One region of the Thalassolituus oleivorans MIL-1 genome, then DNA from elsewhere that is predicted to be linked to it. Evidence: predicted binding sites of a transcription regulator. Region 1 holds the regulator's gene; each other region holds the start of a gene.
What was found. Region 1 encodes FNR, which switches genes on or off when oxygen is low (the NO sensors DNR and NnrR bind a similar motif). Its sites were predicted from a motif close to TTGATNTANATCAA; they were not measured.

Region 1 (3,278 bases):
CGCTTTGCCGACATTACGACGTAAGCGCTTTTGAAGTTTGTTGAATTCTAGTTTTTCTTTGCGGTCATCGACGGATTCGATCATTGGCTCACCCCACTGATTGGCGTGCGCTTTATATCAAAATGACGGCATGAGAGGAACCCTAAGCAGGCTAGAAGACAGCTTAAGCACAGTTGTTACTGGCTAGACGGCTGCACAGACAAGATTAAGCGGCAGCCACTTTCATCGGGCGAATTAGCTCTTTGTACCTTGCTATAAAATCGGCGATGCTCAGATCGTCGCGGGGGTGATAGTATTGCTTCCATAGCTCCGCAAGCAATTCAGGCGTCGGATTATCTGGAAGTACAAATTCGGGGTGACGTAGATACGCTAAAAGTGCAATGGCAGTAGCGTAACTTAGATTAGTGGTGAGTTCGGCATGTGGATGAGTAAGAAAATCATGCTGACTGGCTAGGCCACGCACTTTACTCGCTAGCTCAGGCTGATGTCCTAGGTAGTCATCCCAAATATGGCGATGAGTTAAACCATGCATCTGGTAGACCCCAGAGGTACGCTGCCCCTCGGCTTTTAAAAAGGAGCCGAGTTCAGATTCAACGGCGGCTGTGGCAAGTAATAACGCCTCCGCACCAGCACTTTGAACGCCTAAACGTTGTAATGTTGGCTGAATAATACAGCGTTTAAAGTCTTCTGCAGCTATTCCCATTAGGGGGCTCCTAAGTACGCACCGTTAAACGTGTGGTGCTGTTTATACAGTATGTAGGACAAATTCAATTAATCTGCTTTGCCTTGTGCGAATAACGTCATTTTTTGGACATATTTGCGATTAAACTCACATTCTTAGCAAAGATAACGCAAAGCTCATGCCTACTTCTGAACGGGAGGCATTTTTGATCCTGCCATACGCTACAGTTGCCGTATTCGGCAATTGCTAACGGGTTAGTTACGCTTGAACATGACGAATGGATGAGCGTGCGATAACAAAAAGCCGGTTAAAAAACCGGCTTTTTGTTACTCGTCGTGCTTCTCACAATGCGTCGATGATACTAGCCCCGCCATTTCGTAAAGCGCATCCATGTCGCGCAATATAATTTCTTTGCCTTGGGTTTCGATCAGTTCGTTATTTTGGAAGCGAGTAAATACGCGACTAATCGTTTCTACGGCTAAGCCTAAGTAGTTACTGATATCAACGCGAGACATCGGCAAACGGAAATGGGAAGCGGAAAAGCCACGGCGCTGATAACGTTGTGAAATATCGAGTAAGAAAGAAGCAACGCGTTCTTCGGCGTTTTTCTTACTCAATAACAGCATCATATTTTGATCGTGGCGAATTTCAGTACCCATGGTGCGCATCAACTGTTTACGTAAGTCGGGTAGTTCATCAGCCAATGTATCAAGCTGCGGTAAAGGAATTTCACAAACCGTCGTGGTTTCTAATGCTTTTGCCGTCAACGGATAGCAGTCAGCCTCATAACCTGAAAGTCCAATCAGTTCGCTGGCAAGATGAAAGCCAGTAATTTGCTCTTCGCCGTTACTCGCCAGTGTGTAGGTTTTTAGGGCACCTGTACGAACAGCAAATACCGATTGGAAGGTTTCGCCTTGCTGGAATAATAATTGGCCTTTTTGAATCGGGCGACCACGACGAATAATATCGTCCAGACGTTCCATATCCGTATCTTTAAGCGATAGCGGCAAGCACAGAGCATTAAGAGAACACGTTTGGCAATGTGGTTGAGTACCACGTAATGGTGTGCTGGAAGTAGGAGAGGTTGATGGCGTCTTCATGATCGAATTCCCGTTAATCAATTTGCACTGGAGCGAATATCGCCGATATTACTTGTGATTTATACTAACTATTCGCAATAGGGAGCCAAACTGATACTAAGGTCCATAGCCCGTAGAGCATCAGTAGTGCGCCCGAGATTTTCCGTACGATAGCACGATTAAGCATTTGCATCAGTGTTGCCGCAGCAAGACTTGCTGAAAATATAGCCGGTAATGTGCCTAGCCCAAAAGCAAACATAGCCAGAGCTCCATCGAGAGGTTGTCCATTGGCAGCAACCCAGCTCAGAGTGCTGTAAATGAGTCCGCAAGGTAACCATCCCCATAACGCGCCGAGTAATAACTGGCTGCGCATGGTTGGGCGTCCTAGCTGCTTCTGCGCAAGTGGACGAATAAGACCCCAAAGGCCTTGCCCTAAGCGCTCTACTTGGGTCAGCCAAGATGCCCACTTAGCAACATACAATCCCATTAAAATTAACATTGCACCTGCAATCGTCCGCAGACCGAGCATTAACCATTGATGTTGCGATTGCAGCCACAACCCGAGTGCACCGACGAGAGCCCCTGCTAAGGTATAACTGGTAATGCGCCCTGCATTGAACAAAATAGCAGCGCGGATTCTATGCTCGCGATCCGTATTTCCGGCAGCGGCGGCAATACCCCCGCACATGACAAGGCAATGACTGGCGCCAAATAATCCCAGTAGGATTGCAGTAATAAATGACAGCGGTTCTGTCATTGCTTATCAGGGTCTTCATTAGAGTCAGCGTTAGAATCATCTTGCTTATCTTTGCGCTGAATTAAGTGCTCGTCATCATCAAATAGAATCTTGTGTGCTGGCGACTCTAGATCATCGAATTGCCCGCCTTTTACCGCCCAAAAAAATACGAATACAGCAATACCGATTAAGGCAATAGAAAGGGGAACCAAGACGTAAATAATATCCACGATCAAGCCTCGTTAAGGGATAGTGGGCGATTGCGAATTAAACGCAGGGCGTTAAATACAACCAAGAGTGAGCTAAACGACATACCAATGGCAGCGGCCCAAGGTGGAATTAATCCAGCAGCGGCCAACGGCAATGCAATCAGATTGTACAGTAATGCCCAGCCAATGTTTTGACGAATAATATGGCGCGTACGCCGAGCAACATCAAGTGATGAAATAAGCGCTTCGAGTCGACCGTTGGTGAGTAACATATCGGCATTGGTTTTGGCGAGGTCGGATGCTTCATTGACCGCCAACGATACATCAGCACCGGCAAGAACAGGGACATCATTGATGCCATCTCCAACCATCATGACGCGTTCACCTTGTTGCTGCCAATGTCTGACCGTTTTTAACTTCTCTGCGGGACTAACCCCAGAGCGTACATCGTCGATACCAAGGCTTGCGGCAATGGTTAGAGCAGCAGGGCTTGGGTCGCCGGTTAGTAGCGATACCTGAATACCGCGATCTTTAAGTGCCTTAATGACGGGTTCGGCACTGCGACGTACTGA
Region 2 (3,278 bases), 1.5 Mb from region 1:
GTGATCCATGGGGCGGATATCGTGCCGGCTTTGAAGGCTCAACCACGCTGACTCTAAAAGACTATGGTATCGACTATAATTTAGGCCCAGCATCAACTCAGGTTGAAATTGATCTGTATATCGAAGGTGTTCGTCAGTAAGACAGCATTGTAGGCACAAAAAAGCCGGCTTAGTGCCGGCTTTTTTGTGCCCTTATAATTGCGTCACAAGGTTGTCAGCGTCGCGGTGTACAGAACCTGCCCCGGCAGGCCGGTGACAGAACCACCCGGTTGCTCCAAGCTAATTGCTAACGCGGCAATCTGTAGATTATCGAAAGCATCGTGACGCGGCACATCGAGCACCCCAGATTCAGGAACAACACCCAATGAGATAGGCGCACGTCCGTCTGCCGCCACTATCCATAACTCATAGTCATGATCGGCACTTTGCTCAACCGCTGCAGTCGCTTGCACATGCAGCACATCATCACTTAATTCCAGCAACCATAACGGCTGCTGTTGAGCATTTTGGATAATCGCAATCTGCTGTGCTAAAGGTACGGCACCCTGCTTGCCAGGCATCACCAAAAGCACCGCGAGCACTAGCATAGCAGCCGTTGATAACGCCGCTAACCAACCCCAGTTGGTATTTGCTGCGGCTTCTTCTGCCGCATGCTCAATAGCATCTTCCGTATCATTTGCTGCTTCAGGCAAATGCCCAAGGCGTAATTGTATTTTACGCAGCAATTGTGGTGACGGAACGGCATCTAATAACCTCTCGGTCATTGGTGCTAAGGTGCGCTCCCAGTAATAAACGCGTTCACGAATTTCAGCGTGCTCTCGCATCAAGCGTTGAAAGCGTGATCTCGCAGCGCCATGTAACGTACCCAGCACATACTCTGCCGCTAGCGCATCCTTCCGTTCTTCAGTCAGGTAGTTCATGATTCCAGACACCTCTTTAGGCGCTGCAAACCTCGACGAATCCAGCTTTTAACCGAACCCAGCGGCGATCCCAGCTGCTCAGTAATCTCACTATGCGTTAGTCCGCGGAAATAGGCCAAGTGAATGGCGTGCTGCTCTCCCTCGTCCAACGTCTGCATACAGGCACCCAACTGCGGTGCATCTTCCTTTAACACTAAATCATCCAATAAATTGGTTTGCTCAGTCTCTGGTAACGACTCGTCACCCTCAAATTCATCCTGCTTATCTTCCCGTAACTTGCGGCTACGCAGCATGTCTAAGCAGCGATATCTGACGATACTGCTCATCCAAGTAAGTACCGAGCCACGCTCTTGGTGATATTCACCAGCGTTGTACCAAATGCGCACATAAGCTTCTTGTACGGCCTCTTCTGCCCTATCAGGCTGACGCAGTAAGTTAAGTGCTACCGCGTACAAACGCCTGTTAGTACGCTCATATAATTTGGCAAAAGCGTCTTCTCGCCCTTGCGCCGTCTCAGTTAAGAGTCGCAATTCAATTTCTAAATCCATGGATGGTGCTCTACCTTTGGTAGGTTTCCGTTACGGGAATACGCGTTTTTTCTACCGGTAATAGATATACGATAGACTGCACTTTTCGGATGCACAAAATATAAGACTAGTTCCACGCAGTGATTCAGATCAAGGTGATAGTTAAGCCCTCAGCTATGCTGAGAGAAGCAATAAAAAGGAGAGAGTATGAATACTGAAGCAATCCGCGACCGTTTAGTGGCACGCCAAAAAGTGTTGCTTGAACGTGCGAATAAGGTCGAGCGCGATGCTAGCCACCGAGATGCCCCCTTGTCCGCAGATTTTGCTGAGCAAGCTACCGAGCGTGAAAATGACGATGTGTTGTTGGCGCTAGGTGATGAGTGGCACCACGAACTACAAGATATTGATCATGCACTCGATAAACTAGAAAACGGTACCTACGGTGAATGCGATACCTGTGGAGAAAGCATCAACCCTGCGCGACTAGAAGCGATTCCAACCGCGCATCAATGCATGATGTGTGCAGATTAGGCGATATTCACGACCACTTCACTCGAGGTCGAATTAGCAATAAAACAATGTTCATGCGCCTTATCGTGCATAGCACGGATAGCCTCAGTGTCCGGAATTTTATCGCCGCTAAACGTAGCTTTGGGATTTAGCGTAATACGACTAACCCAAAATTTACCGTCATCGCGTTGGCTTAATTCAGCCTCTGCAGTGTCGCTATAGCTCTCTACCTTTAAACGTTTTTTAGCAGCCAAAGCTAGAAATGTTTGCATATGACAACTGGCCATCGCCGCCGCCAACATTTGCTCTGGATCGGCACCGTATTCGTTACCTGCGCCACCAGCAGCAATGCTGACATCGGATTGAAATTGAATACTGTGGCGACGTTCAAAGCCTTCGTGCGAGAACTCGCCCTGCGCTTGCCATTCGATTTTAATTACGTGATCAGCCATCAGATTATTCCTGTAAGGTTTTTCGCAAAGTAAAGGCTCCACGAAGATCGCCGACATTGAAGCCAACGGCCTGATCGGCAGGATACAGTTCGTGTATTTTGCTAGCCACTGAGGCTGCCACATTAGAGCCGTGACAAGTGACACACATTTCCGCAGTAGGGATAGCTTTCATATAACGAAATTCGCCGTCAATAACCGTACTGGCTTCAACCATCATAGGGTTTTCACCCGCCTGAATTCGATCATTGAATTCGTTTAGCGTCTGCTTTTCCCAGGCATCGGGAGCATTATCACTATTGCGTATTTTTAATGAGGTACGGCCAACACGCCAATCACCTTGACTTAAACTTCCGGCAATGTCTGGCGCATTCAAATTACATACGGTAATTGCCGCTTCAGGACCATCGTTTTGCAGGCTCGTTTTCAAAACGGCCATTAACGACTGCCCTAGCATTTTACTTTGAGAACGAGCCTCTAATGTTAACGATTCAATATCTCCGGCATGCAGGGATACACCGAAAAAACATAAGTACATAATCACTAACTTGCGCACATGGAACCTCATAGACAAATGCTACTGATAAACACTAGGGTCAACTTCAATTTTATGAACAGTACCTGTCCATCCATCAAAACCGCCAACCAGCATACGTACGTTATCGAATCCCATCTGTTTGAGCGTATGTGCCGCCAAAGCGCTACGACCGCCATTTTTGCAGTACAACAAAATTGTCGCTGAAGTATCAGTTAAAGCGGGATGGTCACCGACGCGAAATTCTAATACGCCACGCGGAACATTAACTGCTGTCGGTAAATGTCCAACATCATATTCCGCCGGTTCACGCACATCTAAAACAATAGCACCAGAT
Region 3 (3,278 bases), 940 kb from region 1:
CATCTTATTTCTTCATTGGATCCTGAACGTTTTTTGGTACAGATCGTTAGGACTCGTCCACGGTCAGAATATACATCAGTTCATGAGGAGGTAGGGTGCCGCGGTATTACTATCCCGATGTACCCCGATTTGCAGCTAGGCTTGCCAGCGCCACGTACGTTGAGAAAAGCGTGGAATGCATTTCAACCAGACTTGGTTTATATCGCAACCGAAGGGCCACTCGGCAATTCGGCATTAAGTCTCGCCAGAAAATGGGATCTTCCCGTACTCAGTGCCTTTCATACCAATTTTCACCGATACAGCAGTTATTATGGTTTAAGTTGGATTCGCAATGCGACCTTGGCTTGGCTGCGACGCTTTCACAATCGTACGTTAATGACTTTAGTTCCTACTACAGAAGTGCAGACAATGTTAAAACAGCAGTATTTTAATAACGTCGAATTACTCCCACATGGAGTTGATTGCCAACATTTCCATCCGGAGTATCGCAATCCAGCATTGCGCCATTCTTGGGGGGTAACGGCAGGTGAACGCGTGCTTTTGTATGTCGGTCGCATCGCTGCGGAAAAAAATATTCCGCTCGCAATAAAAGCATGGCAGCAGGCGCGTCAGCAGTTTCCCGATATTCGCTTAGTCATGGTCGGTGATGGTCCTATGCGTCAGGAGATGCAACTTAAACATCCTGAAGTCATTTTTGCAGGTGTAAAAACGGGAACAGAGCTAGCGGAATATTACGCGTCTGCTGATCTCTTTGTATTTCCAAGCATGACCGAAACCTTTGGCTTAGTGACTCTAGAAGCGATGGCTAGTGCATTACCGGTTGTTGCTTATAATATGGCGGCAGCGGCTACCCATGTTCGCCAAGGAATTGATGGATTTTTAGCCGAAGAAAATGACGAGGCTGGATTTATTCAAGCGTTGGGTGATGCTTTGGCTATGGATTTAACCTTAGCGGGAATTGATGCTCGGGCCCAGGCCGAAGATGCAAGCTGGCAGGCTGTTGCTGAACGTTTTTCCGGACTTGCGGAAGTGGTCATTCGGGGTAAATCTGAATATCCTCAGGTAGAACTTCAGTCTGTGGTATGAGGCTTGCACAGCCACCAATAGAATTTCTTTTTGGAGGCTGCTTGTGGAATTTAATCGCCATAGTATTGCGTTGTTACGGCAAATTAAGCGCCTTGCCAAAGATGAGCAAGGTTGCGACATTCACTTCGATTCCGTCTCTCTTGAGCATGATTTACGCGAATTAGTGCGAAGTGGCGTCAGTATTGAGCTTTTACGCTTAGTTGAGGACTTTTTACCGACCCAAGAGCCGCCGGAACATATACCATCGGTGCGTGTTTATCGAGGTAGTCAGCGTTTGCTTGATGATGTTGAGCGCACGCAGAAATCTCAGCGTATTTATCGCGGTCAGGTCGTCAGTGCCTGACCTGCCTACATACTTGGCATCTGATGCTGTCGATGTCCTGTATTGGCGCATAGTCTTCACTATTTACTAACTACGAGCTTAGGTTTGTATTGTTGTAAAAATTGATTTGCATCAATTGAGCTACCTGTCGTCCTTCTTCGTTCAGGCGGCCTTTGATATAGATCAATAGAAGCATAGTCGGACTTGCTAAAGTATGAACATAAAGACGACCAACGTCGTTGAAGTTCAGAGTGAGGTGATGACTATGTTTATGGATGAAGTCGTATTTGCTGGGTTGGCAATTGTTGGTTTAACGTGTCTATTTTTTGTTGGCTTTTACATGGCCATCAAGAAAGATATTTCGAAGCATGGTACCGGCGAGTAATCGTCTGTAACTAAAGCTAAGAGCAGTATCTTTAAAGATCTTATATTTGGGCCAGTCGTTCTGACGTTGGCCCTTTTTCATTTGCACTCTGTCTTTAAAGTTGATGGCGAGCCAACAGCAGTGGGCTTCGGATATTCGCCGTCTTTAACGCATCCAATACCTTGTTTAAATCTTCACCTTCAGTAACTGGACCAATACGTACGCGATGCACCAAACGATTACCGCTTTCTCTTGAGGTAACGGTCACGGGCCAGCGTTTATCGACTAGATTCTCTAATTCTTGACGTTGCTTTTCAGCCGCCTTGGCATCGCTTAACGCGCTAACTTGTATCCAGCGCACGCTGCCATTGAGTGGCGCTTGCACGACTTCAATACGCACCTTTGCCGTGCCTTGTTTGTGCATACCGAGTTTAACGGCGGCGGCATAAGATAAGTCGATAATACGATCCTCATGAAAAGGACCACGGTCGTTCACGCGCACAACAACTGATTTACCATTATCTTCGCGGGTTACTTTTACATAACAGGGAAGCGGTAAAGTTTTATGGGCGGCAGAAAACTTATAGACATCGAAAATCTCGCCATTTGAGGTTCGATGTCCATGGAATTTCATGCCATACCACGAAGCGATACCGCTATGCTGGTAATTGGTGGCATCCGCCATCACGCTGTATTCTTTACCACGCACTTTGTATTTGGCTGGGTTACCCATAGTACTGCGTGGCTCGGCAACCGGTATTGGTTCTGGTAGTGCTTCAATATCAGTAATCGGTTGAGGGGTAAAATCATCCTTATGCTGATAGCGCGAAGTCGCACAACCGCTTAAGTAACTCACCGCACACAAGAGTATGAGCAGTCGTATCACTTAAAGTTCTCACTTAATTGATAAACGGCCATGGCGTACATGCGGCTGTGGTTGTAACGCGTAATAACGTAAAAGTTGAATTCACCAAGCCAGTATTCTGGACCTTCTTTTCCAAGTAGATGTACTAAAGTTGCTGGTTTGTCATCAGCGATTTTAATCGACGGGGTGACGCCTAATGCCCTGATATCGCCGACGGTCATTTCTGGTTTGCGCGTAGCATTCACAATGGGTTCGTAAGCCGCACCGGTAACGGTCACTCGTTGTGTTACGGGTTCGCCACTGATCCAACCATGACGACTAAAATAGTTAGCTACGCTGAATATAGCGTCGGCAGGGTTTGCCCATAAGTCGCGCTTACCGTCATTGTCGCCATCGACGGCATATTCTAAATAGCTAGTGGGAATGAACTGCCCGTAACCCATGGCGCCAGCGTAGGATCCTTTGATTGCCTCAGGATCGAGCTTTTCTTTTTCCGACAGTGCAAAGAAGGCTTTAAGTTCGCGCCAAAAAAGAGGGCGGTCAGGATAGTCGAAGGCAAGTGTCGATAGCGAATCGAGTACTCGATAAGTACCTTGTCTTGTACCGTAAAATGTTTCAACACCGATAATTGCAGTGATGAT

Region 2: the regulator FNR is predicted to act here: its motif matches at 1,588-1,601, upstream of TOL_RS16460 (TraR/DksA family transcriptional regulator).
Region 3: the regulator FNR is predicted to act here: its motif matches at 1,582-1,595, upstream of ccoM (cytochrome c oxidase subunit CcoM).

Annotation. Positions count from the first base shown of each region.
Region 1 is NC_020888.1:2,129,893-2,133,170, reverse strand. Features, by position in the region: gene ttcA (tRNA 2-thiocytidine(32) synthetase TtcA) at 1-84, opposite strand, end outside; gene TOL_RS09680 (hypothetical protein) at 206-703, opposite strand; gene fnr (fumarate/nitrate reduction transcriptional regulator Fnr) at 1,009-1,782, opposite strand; gene TOL_RS09670 (sulfite exporter TauE/SafE family protein) at 1,847-2,518, opposite strand; gene ccoS (cbb3-type cytochrome oxidase assembly protein CcoS) at 2,515-2,727, opposite strand; gene TOL_RS09660 (heavy metal translocating P-type ATPase) at 2,730-3,278, opposite strand, start outside.
Region 2 is NC_020888.1:3,584,406-3,587,683, forward strand. Features, by position in the region: gene TOL_RS16445 (YceI family protein) at 1-140, shown strand, start outside; gene TOL_RS16450 (anti-sigma factor) at 204-920, opposite strand; gene TOL_RS16455 (RNA polymerase sigma factor) at 917-1,468, opposite strand; gene TOL_RS16460 (TraR/DksA family transcriptional regulator) at 1,655-1,978, shown strand; gene TOL_RS16465 (OsmC family protein) at 1,975-2,409, opposite strand; gene TOL_RS16470 (Tll0287-like domain-containing protein) at 2,414-2,962, opposite strand; gene TOL_RS16475 (rhodanese-like domain-containing protein) at 2,984-3,278, opposite strand, start outside.
Region 3 is NC_020888.1:3,071,807-3,075,084, reverse strand. Features, by position in the region: gene TOL_RS14065 (glycosyltransferase family 4 protein) at 1-1,086, shown strand, start outside; gene TOL_RS14060 (hypothetical protein) at 1,130-1,429, shown strand; gene ccoM (cytochrome c oxidase subunit CcoM) at 1,623-1,793, shown strand; gene TOL_RS14055 (septal ring lytic transglycosylase RlpA family protein) at 1,888-2,628, opposite strand; gene mltB (lytic murein transglycosylase B) at 2,655-3,278, opposite strand, start outside.